2 regions of the Microbacterium sp. DT81.1 genome follow, and region 2 is predicted to be linked to the other one. Evidence: predicted binding sites of a transcription regulator. Region 2 holds the regulator's gene; the other holds the start of a gene.
The links. Region 2 encodes HrcA, which represses chaperone genes, less so after heat shock. Its sites were predicted from a motif close to TTNGCACTCGNNNNNNNCGAGTGCNAA; they were not measured.

Region 1 (4,678 bases), on a different contig from region 2:
TCACCTTCGACCACGAGCGGCGCGCGCGGACCGCCTCGAGCGCGGCGCTCACGCGGGGGTCTCTGGCGTGAACTCCATCGCGATCGAGTTCATGCAGTACCGGTCGCCGGTCGGCGTGCCGAAGCCGTCGGGGAAGACGTGGCCGAGGTGCGAGCCGCACGTCGCGCAGCGCACTTCGGTGCGCACCATGCCGAGCGTGCTGTCCTCGATCAGCTCCACGGCGTCGGGCCGGATCGACTCGTAGAAGCTCGGCCAGCCGCAACCGGAGTCGAACTTCGTGCCGCTCTTGAAGAGCTCGGCACCGCAGGCGGCACAGGTGTACAGCCCGGCGCGGCTCTCGTCGAGCAGCTCGCCGGTCCACGGGCGCTCGGTCGCGGCGGTGCGCAGCACGGCGTAGCGCTGCGGGTCGAGCTCGTCGCGCCACTCGGCGTCGGACTTCTGCACGGAATAGCTCATGGTTCCTCCTGGGTCACCCCTATTTTCCTCCACCCGTCGGCCCCTCGGGTGCGGGCGAGCGGTGCGGACCGCACCGTGACGGCTGGCAGTCCCCGAGAATGGGCGGATGACTGGCTTCTCGGATGCGGCGGCCGCGGTCGCGGAGCGGTACGAGCGCTTCGCCCGCGAAGAGGCACCGGGCAGGTCGGAGCTCTACGCCGACTGGGCGTCCGGTGTGGCAGGCGACGCGGTCGTGGCCGCGACGCTCGCGCGCATCCCGGCGAACCGGCGCCAGCCGCCGCTCGTCTTCGCCGTCACCCGCATGCTGGGGGCGCCCCTGCGGCCGTTCGGTGAGTGGGCCGCCTGGCTGGCCGAACACGCCGACGAGGTGGTGGCCGAGTGCACGGCGCGCAGCGTGCAGACCAACGAGCCGCTGCGGTGCGCGGCGCTGCTTCCTGCGCTCTCGCTCATCGACGGTCCGATCGCGCTGCTCGAGGTGGGAGCGTCCGCGGGGCTCTGCCTGTATCCCGATCGCTACGGCTACCGGTACACGGGCTCCGGGGGAGCCCTCGTACTCGACCCGGTGGATGATCCGTCACCCTTGGTGCTGGAGACGGCTCTCCGGGGAGATGCTCGACCGCCGCTGCGCATGCCCGACGTGGTGTGGCGCGCCGGCATCGACCTGCAGCCGCTCGACGCCCGGGTGGCACGGGACCGGGCGTGGCTGCGCGGCCTGGTCTGGCCGGGGGAGTCCGGGCGAGAGCAGCGGATCGAGGCGGCGCTCGATGTCGCGGCCGCCGATCCGCCGCACCTGGTGGTCGGAAACGCCCCCGAGGTGCTCGCCGAGGTGGCGGCCGCAGTCCGGTCGGCGGCGCCGCGGGGAGCGACGCTCGTGATCACGACCCCCGGGGTGCTCGCCCACATCCCGCGCGCCGGTCGCGAAAGGGTGATCGCGCTGGCCCGCGAGTGCGGGGACGCCTGGATCACCCTGGACGCACCCGCCTTGCACGAGAGCTGGGATGCGCCGACCGATGCTTCCACGTGGCCCGCCGGGGGCTTCGCCCTCGCGCTGGACGGCCGGATCCTGGCTGCCGCGGATCCACTTGGCCGGTGGCTGGAGTGGCGCGCGGGGGATGCGGCATCCGCCCCGTAGCGTGAAGTTCATGACCGATGGCCTGACCGACACCGAGCGGGCGATCCTGGCTTTCGAGGCGGAGTGGCGCCGCCATGCCGGCGCCAAGGAAGAGGCGATCCGCGCGGAGCTGAACATGACGCCCGCGCGGTACTACCAGCTTCTCGGCCGCCTGATCGACCAGGCGGCGGCGCTCGAGTACGACCCGATGCTCGTCAAGCGGCTGCGCCGGCTGCGCGACCGGCGGGACGCCACGCGCCTGGCGCGCGCGTCGGGCACGCCCTCCTGAGCGGGCTCCCCATCCCCGGCAGTCCGGGGCCAGGCGGGGTCCTATGTGGGGGCTCCGCCCCCACGCCCCCCGGGTTGCTGACGCGCGCCCCTGAGCCGGCTCCCCGTCCCCGGCAGTCCGGGGCCAGGCGGGGTCCTATGTGGGGGCTCCGCCCCCACGCCCCCCGGCTTGCTGACGCGCGCCCCTGAGCCGGCTCTCCATCCCCAGCAGTCGGGGGCGCACAGACGGGTCCCGATAGCATCGGGGAGTGCCGAAAACGACCTACCCCCGGGATCGCTTCGACGAGGTTTCCCGCCAGCGCGCCCGGGTAGGAGCGCACCGAGCCGAGAACCCGCGCATGCGCGCCTGGGTCGTCGTGCTGTGGGCCCTGCTCGCGACCATCGTGCTCGTGGCGATCGGCATCTTCGGCAGCCTCATCGCGACGGGACGCGTCACGCTTTTCCCGGCACCGTCCGCGACACCCGCCCCGGTGGCGACCATCGAGCCGGTCATCGACCTGACCTATGGCGTGGTGGTGCTCAACGCGACGCCCGAACCGGGTCTGGCGACCCGCACCAAGGACACGATCGTCGCGGCGGGCTGGCCGGCCGACTCGGTGCTGCCGGGCGACGCCGGCACGACGGATTTCCCCGAGACGACGGTCTACTACTCGTTCCCGGAAGACGAAGCGGCCGCGCTGGGTCTCGCGGGCGTCATCGGCGGCGCGCAGGTGGCGCAGACCGACGCCTATCTGCAGGTGGATGATCCCGCCACCGAGGTCGACGAATCGGTGGTCAAGCAGCTCACCGTCGTCCTGGGGCTGGATCGCATCGCGTCGCCGAGCCCGTCGGCCACCGAATAGGGGTCCGAGCGAGGCGTGTTTCCGGGCCGTAAACACTTGGATGCACGTGTGTCAACAGTTGCCCACATGGCGGATCCCGCCGCCGCGCCCTGGATACGCTTTTTTCCAGACGCACAGCAACAGGAGATCCGACATGGCACAGGGCACCGTCAAATGGTTCAACGCGGAGAAGGGCTACGGCTTCATCACTCTCACTGAGGGTGGGCAGGACGTGTTCGTCCACTACTCCAACATCGACATGTCGGGATTCCGCGTGCTCGAAGAGGGCCAGAAGGTCGAGCTGACCGTCGGCACCGGTCAGAAGGGTCCCCAGGCCGAGGCGGTGCGCGTCCTCGCCTGAGCGCGCGGGCATCGACGCACTCCGGCGCGGACGAGGAGTCGACGCGCGGGCCGGTGACGCGCGAGACGACGGAACACGCCGCGGCGGCTTGCACTCCCTAGGGTCGAGTGCCAGAATGGCCGTTAGCACTCGTGTTGTTCGAGTGCTAATCCCATACGCTCAATCCCGGGAGGGACGCAACACATGGCAAAGATCATCGCTTTCGACGAAGAGGCCCGTCGTGGCCTCGAGCGCGGCCTCAACATTCTGGCCGACGCCGTCAAGGTGACGCTCGGCCCCCGCGGTCGCAACGTCGTGCTCGAGAAGAAGTGGGGCGCCCCCACCATCACGAACGACGGTGTGTCGATCGCGAAGGAGATCGAGCTCGACGACCCGTTCGAGAAGATCGGTGCTGAGCTCGTCAAGGAGGTCGCCAAGAAGACCGACGACGTCGCCGGCGACGGCACCACGACCGCCACGGTCCTGGCTCAGGCCCTCGTCCGCGAAGGCCTGCGCAACGTCGCGGCCGGCGCAGACCCCATCTCGCTGAAGCGCGGCATCGAGAAGGCCGTTGCGGCCATCACCGCCGAGCTTCTCTCCAGCGCCAAGGAGGTCGAGTCCAAGGAGCAGATCGCCGCCACGGCCAGCATCTCCGCGGCCGACACCGCCATCGGCGACCTGATCGCCGAGGCGATCGACAAGGTCGGCAAGGAAGGCGTCGTCACGGTCGAAGAGTCGAACACGTTCGGCACCGAGCTCGAGCTCACCGAGGGCATGCGTTTCGACAAGGGCTTCATCAACCCCTACTTCGTCACCGACCCCGAGCGCCAGGAAGCCGTCTTCGAAGACGCCTACATCCTGATCGCGAACTCCAAGATCTCGAACATCAAGGACCTGCTGCCGATCGTCGACAAGGTGATCCAGGAGGGCAAGGAGCTCGTCATCATCGCCGAGGACGTGGAGGGCGAGGCGCTTGCGACTCTCGTACTCAACAAGATCCGCGGCATCTTCAAGTCGGCTGCCGTCAAGGCTCCCGGCTTCGGCGACCGCCGCAAGGCGCAGCTGCAGGACATCGCCATCCTCACGGGCGGCACCGTCATCAGCGAAGAGGTCGGCCTCAAGCTCGAGAACGCCACGACCGACCTGCTCGGCCGTGCGCGCAAGGTCATCATCACCAAGGATGAGACCACGATCATCGAGGGCGCCGGCGATGCCGCGCAGATCGAGGGTCGCGTGACCCAGATCCGTCGCGAGATCGACAACACCGACAGCGACTACGACCGCGAGAAGCTCCAGGAGCGTCTCGCCAAGCTCGCCGGTGGCGTCGCCGTCATCAAGGCGGGTGCCGCGACCGAGGTCGAGCTCAAGGAGCGCAAGCACCGCATCGAGGACGCCGTCCGCAACGCGAAGGCGGCCGTCGAGGAGGGCATCGTCCCCGGTGGTGGCGTCGCGCTCATCCAGGCCGGCAAGGTCGCGTTCGAGGGTCTCGAGCTCACGGGTGACGAGGCGACGGGTGCGAACATCGTGCGCGTGGCCATCGAGGCCCCGCTCAAGCAGATCGCCCTCAACGCGGGCATGGAGCCCGGTGTCGTCGCGAACCGCGTCGCCGACCTCCCGCGCGGTCACGGCCTCAACGCCGCGACCGGCGAGTACGGCGACCTC
Region 2 (4,678 bases):
CATCCGGGACGGCCTGCCGGTCGACGCCCTCGACGGCCGAGGTCGTCGGGCGGTCGCGGGACTGGTCGCGGACGGCTTGGTGGATGGGCGCGAGGCCGTGCACGGCCGCGTGGTGCTCACCCTGCCCGGGCGGCTGCTGGCCGACTCCGTGGTGCGGGCGCTCACCCCGTGACCCGCGCCAGACGTGTGAATCAGAGAAGCCAAGAGGAAGAGGAATGATGAAGACGTTCACCCTGACCGGAACCGACATCGTGGCGCCGAACGTGGTGCTCGGGCTGATGCGCATCGGCGACAAGACCGATGACGAGGTGCGGGAACTCGTGCGGACGGCACGGGATGCCGGCATCGACTTCGTCGACCACGCCGACGTGTACGGCGGGGATCTGCACGGGTGCGAGCGCCGGTTCGCCGAGGCGATGGCCCTCACGCCGTCGCAGCGCGACGAGATCACGATCCAGACCAAGGCCGGTATCGTGGGGGATGGGCCGTACTTCGATTTCTCCTACGAGCACCTGATGGAGTCCGTGAACGGGTCGCTCGAGGCCCTGGACACCGATCGGATCGACGTCCTGCTGCTGCACCGCCCCGATGCGCTCGTCGAGCCCGAGGAGGTCGCCCGCGCGTTCGACGAACTTCATGCGGCGGGAAAGGTGCGCGCGTTCGGGGTGTCCAACCACACGCCGCGGCAGATCGATCTGCTGCGCAAGCACGTTCGCCAGCCTCTCGTGGCCAACCAGCTGCAGCTCTCGATCACGCACTCGCCGATCGTGGCCCAGGGCGTCGCCGCCAACATGGCCGACGAGCAGCAGTCGATCACGCTCGACGGCGGCGGCATCGTCGACTACTGCCGCCTGCACGACATCACCATCCAGGCGTGGTCGCCGTTCCAGGCCGGCTTCTTCAACGGCGTCTTCCTGGGATCGCCCGACTACCCCGAGCTCAACACCGTGATCGACCGGCTCGCCGCGCGCTACGACGTGCCGCCGATCGCGATCGCCACGGCATGGATCACCCGGCACCCCGCCGATATGCAGGTCGTGCTGGGAACGACGAGTCCCGAGAGGGTCGCCGGTGCGGCGCAGGGATCGGACATCCCGCTCACGCGGGCCGAGTGGTACGAGCTGTTCCGGGCATCGGGACACCGCGTCCCCTAGCCCGGCTCGGCGGCGGGTGATCGGCTAGAATTGGCACTCAGACGACACGAGTGCCAGTGGGCGCGCGTCAGCAAGCCAGGGGTGTGGGGCGGAGCCCCATACAGAATTGCGTCAGCAAGCCGGGTGTGGGGCGAAGCCCCAGAGAGAACTGCGTCAGCAAGCCGGGGTTTGGGGCGAAGCCCCGCAAGGGAGGAGCGGACATGGTCACAGAGCGCGGCCTCCAGGTGCTCCGCGCCATCGTGCAGGACTACGTCGACACCCATGAACCCGTCGGCAGCAAGTCGATCGTCGAGCGGCATGCGTTCGGCGTCAGTGCCGCCACGATCCGCAACGACATGGCGCTGCTCGAGGACGAAGAGCTGATCACCGCGCCGCACACCTCGTCCGGACGCATCCCGACCGACAAGGGCTACCGCGTCTTCGTCGACCACCTCGCCCAGCTGCGCCCGCTGACGCCGGCCCAGCGCTCGGCCATCACGACCTTCCTCGGCGAGCCCACGGATCTCGACGACGTCCTGGCCCGCACCGTGCGGGTGCTCACCCAGCTCACCGGTCAGGTCGCGATCGTGCAGTATCCGTCGTTCTCCCGTGCCACCGTGACACACACAGAGCTCGTGCAGCTTTCCCCATCGCGAGTGCTCGTCATCCTCGTCACCGACACCGGCCGCGTCTCTCAGCGCATCGCGCTCGTGGGCTCTCCGCTGGACGAGTCCGACATCGGCGCGCTTCGAAGCCGCATCGCGGCGCTGATCACCGGACGTCCGGTGCGGGAGGGCGCCGAGCGCATCGAGGCGCTGAAGGCCACCACGACCGCCGAGCCCAGCCGCATCGACAACGCCCTCCTCTCCATCGGCCATGTCGTCGCCGAAGAGCTCGAGGAGTTCCGGCAGGACCGGCTGGTGATGGCCGGCGCAGCGACCCTCGCCAGGCGCGAGCAGGACTTCCACGGCAGCATCCACCCCATCCTCGAGGCCATCGAGGAGCAGGTCACCCTGCTTCGGCTGATGAGCGAGATGGTGACGGATGCGCACGGGCTCGGGGCCAGCATCGGTCGGGAGAACGAGGCCTTCGGCCTTCCGGAGGCATCCGTCGTCACGAGCGATTACGACGCCGGCGGCGGCACCGCCCGCGTCGGTGTGATGGGGCCCACCCGCATGGACTATCCCAGCAACCTGGCCGCGGCGCGGGCTGTCGCCCGCTACCTCAGCCGCCTGCTGGACGAAGACGAGAATCGTCGCTGACGCGACGGCTCCACCGACGACGGGCGCGGGAAGCGCGCCCACAGGAAGGCGAATGTGGCTGACCACTACGAAGTGCTGGGCGTCGCTCGAGACGCCAGCAGCGACGACATCAAGAAGGCGTACCGGCGCCTCGCGCGGGAGCTGCATCCCGACGTCAACCCCGGCGCGGACGCATCCGAGCGGTTCAAGCTGGTGACCCACGCCTACGACGTGCTGAGCAACCCGGACGAGCGCCGTCGCTACGACATGGGCGGCGGGGAGTCGCCGTTCGGCGGTGCCGGCGCGGGCAACTTCGGCGGATTCGGCGACATCTTCGAGACGTTCTTCGGCGCGGCCGGTGGATCGCGGGGCGTTCGGCCGAGGTCGCGCCGGGAACGCGGCCAGGACGCGCTGGTGCGGGTCACGCTGCAGCTCGGCGACGTCGTCTTCGGCGCGCACCGCGACCTGGAGGTCGACACGGCGGTGCTCTGCGATACGTGCAAGGGCTCCTGCTGCCAGGCCGGAACGCAGCCGGTGACGTGCGACATCTGTCACGGAACCGGCCACGTCCAGCGCCAGATGCGCAGCCTGCTCGGCAACGTGGTCACCAACCAGCCCTGCGGCTCCTGCCAGGGCTACGGCACGACCATCCCGTACCCGTGCCCCACCTGCCAGGGTCAGGGCCGCGTCCGCTCCCGCCGCACGGTGTCGATCGACATCCCGGCCGGCGTCGAGACCGGCCTCCGCCTGCAGCTGCCCGGTTCGGGCGAGGTCGGCCCCGCCGGCGGTCCCAACGGGGACCTGTACATCGAGGTGACCGTGGCCCCGCACGATGTCTTCAGCCGCGACGGCGATGACCTTCTGGCGACGCTGGACGTCTCGATGCCGGACGCGATCCTCGGCACCACCACGAGGATCGACGGGCTCGACGGGCCGGTCGAGCTCGAGATCCGCCCCGGTGTGCAGGGCGGCGACGTCCTCACCATCAAGGGACGGGGAATCACCCCGCTGCGGGGAACCACGCGTGGCGACCTGCGGGTGGGGGTGCACGTCGTGACCCCGACGCGGCTCGACGCGAAGGAGCGCGCGCTGATCGAGGAGTTCGCCAAGAGGACCAAGGCGCCGGCACCGCACCTGGCGGAGTTCCAGCAGGGGCTGTTCGCCAAGCTGCGCGATCGCTTCCGCGGCTGATCGCCGGTGGTCCTCCACTTCCTGCTCGAGACGGCGTCGGGCGCCCGCGCCGGTGACGCTGTGACCCTGACCGGAGCGGAGGCCCATCACGCCGCCGCCGTCCGCCGGGTGCGCGTGGGCGAGGAGGTCACGGTCGGCGACGGGGCGGGCGCGTGGCTCACGGGGCTCTGCGAGTCGGTGGCCCCCCGCGAGGTCGTGGTGCGGATCACCGCCCGCACGGATGTCCCGGCCGCAGCTCCTCGTCTGGTGCTGGTGCAGGCACTTGCCAAGGGCGACCGCGACGAGCTCGCCGTGCAGGCCGCAGCGGAGCTGGGAGTGGATGAGATCGTGCCGTGGCAGGCCTCGCGCAGCGTCTCCAGATGGGATGCGGCGAAGGCCGAGAAGGGGCGCGCCCGTTGGGCCGGCATTGTGCGCGAGGCGGCCAAACAGGCGCACCGGGCGTGGGTTCCGGATGTCGCGCCGGTGGCGACGACGACGTTGCTGGCCGAGCGCGCCGGGTCTGCGGACGTCCTGGTGCTGGAGCCCACGGCGGACGAGCGGCTCTCGATCGTCCCGCTTCCCGCCGACCGTGACATCGTGCTCATCGTCGGCCCGGAGGGAGGGATCGCCCCCGCCGAGCTCGACCTGCTCCGCTCCGCGGGCGCGCGGCTCGTGCGCCTCGGCGACACCGTCCTGCGCACCTCGACGGCGGGACCCGCCGCCCTGGCCGTGGCCGCGACCCGGCTGGGCCGTTGGTGATGCCGAGTCGTTGATGACGCTGAGTCGTTGGTGATGCCGGGTCGTTGTCGACGGGCGGTCGATAGACTGGACGCATGAGCGACCCATCGATCTTCACGCGCATCCTGAACGGCGAGATACCCGCCGAGATCATCGCGGAGACCGAGAATGCGTTCGCCATCCGGGATATCGCGCCGAAGGCGCCCGTGCACCTTCTCGTGATCCCCAAGAGCGAGGAGTACCGCAACGTCGTGGAACTCGCCGCCGGCGACCCGGACCTTCTCGCCGAGCTCGTCGGGCTCGCGAACACGGTCGCCGCGCAGCACGGTGACGGCGACTTCCGGCTCGTGTTCAACACGGGGGAGTCGGCGGGCCAGACGGTCTTCCATGTCCATG

Region 1: the regulator HrcA is predicted to act here: its motif matches at 3,160-3,186, upstream of groL (chaperonin GroEL).

Annotation. Positions count from the first base shown of each region.
Region 1 is NZ_JBNCMA010000004.1:314,986-319,663, forward strand. Features, by position in the region: gene ACLQ2Q_RS12980 (nitroreductase family protein) at 1-52, opposite strand, end outside; gene msrB (peptide-methionine (R)-S-oxide reductase MsrB) at 49-456, opposite strand; gene ACLQ2Q_RS12990 (DUF2332 domain-containing protein) at 563-1,588, shown strand; gene ACLQ2Q_RS12995 (DUF3263 domain-containing protein) at 1,599-1,856, shown strand; gene ACLQ2Q_RS13000 (LytR C-terminal domain-containing protein) at 2,104-2,697, shown strand; gene ACLQ2Q_RS13005 (cold-shock protein) at 2,831-3,037, shown strand; gene groL (chaperonin GroEL) at 3,221-4,678, shown strand, end outside.
Region 2 is NZ_JBNCMA010000001.1:1,053,504-1,058,181, reverse strand. Features, by position in the region: gene hemW (radical SAM family heme chaperone HemW) at 1-172, shown strand, start outside; gene ACLQ2Q_RS04995 (aldo/keto reductase) at 219-1,154, shown strand; gene hrcA (heat-inducible transcriptional repressor HrcA) at 1,355-2,395, shown strand; gene dnaJ (molecular chaperone DnaJ) at 2,450-3,565, shown strand; gene ACLQ2Q_RS04980 (16S rRNA (uracil(1498)-N(3))-methyltransferase) at 3,572-4,303, shown strand; gene ACLQ2Q_RS04975 (HIT domain-containing protein) at 4,378-4,678, shown strand, end outside.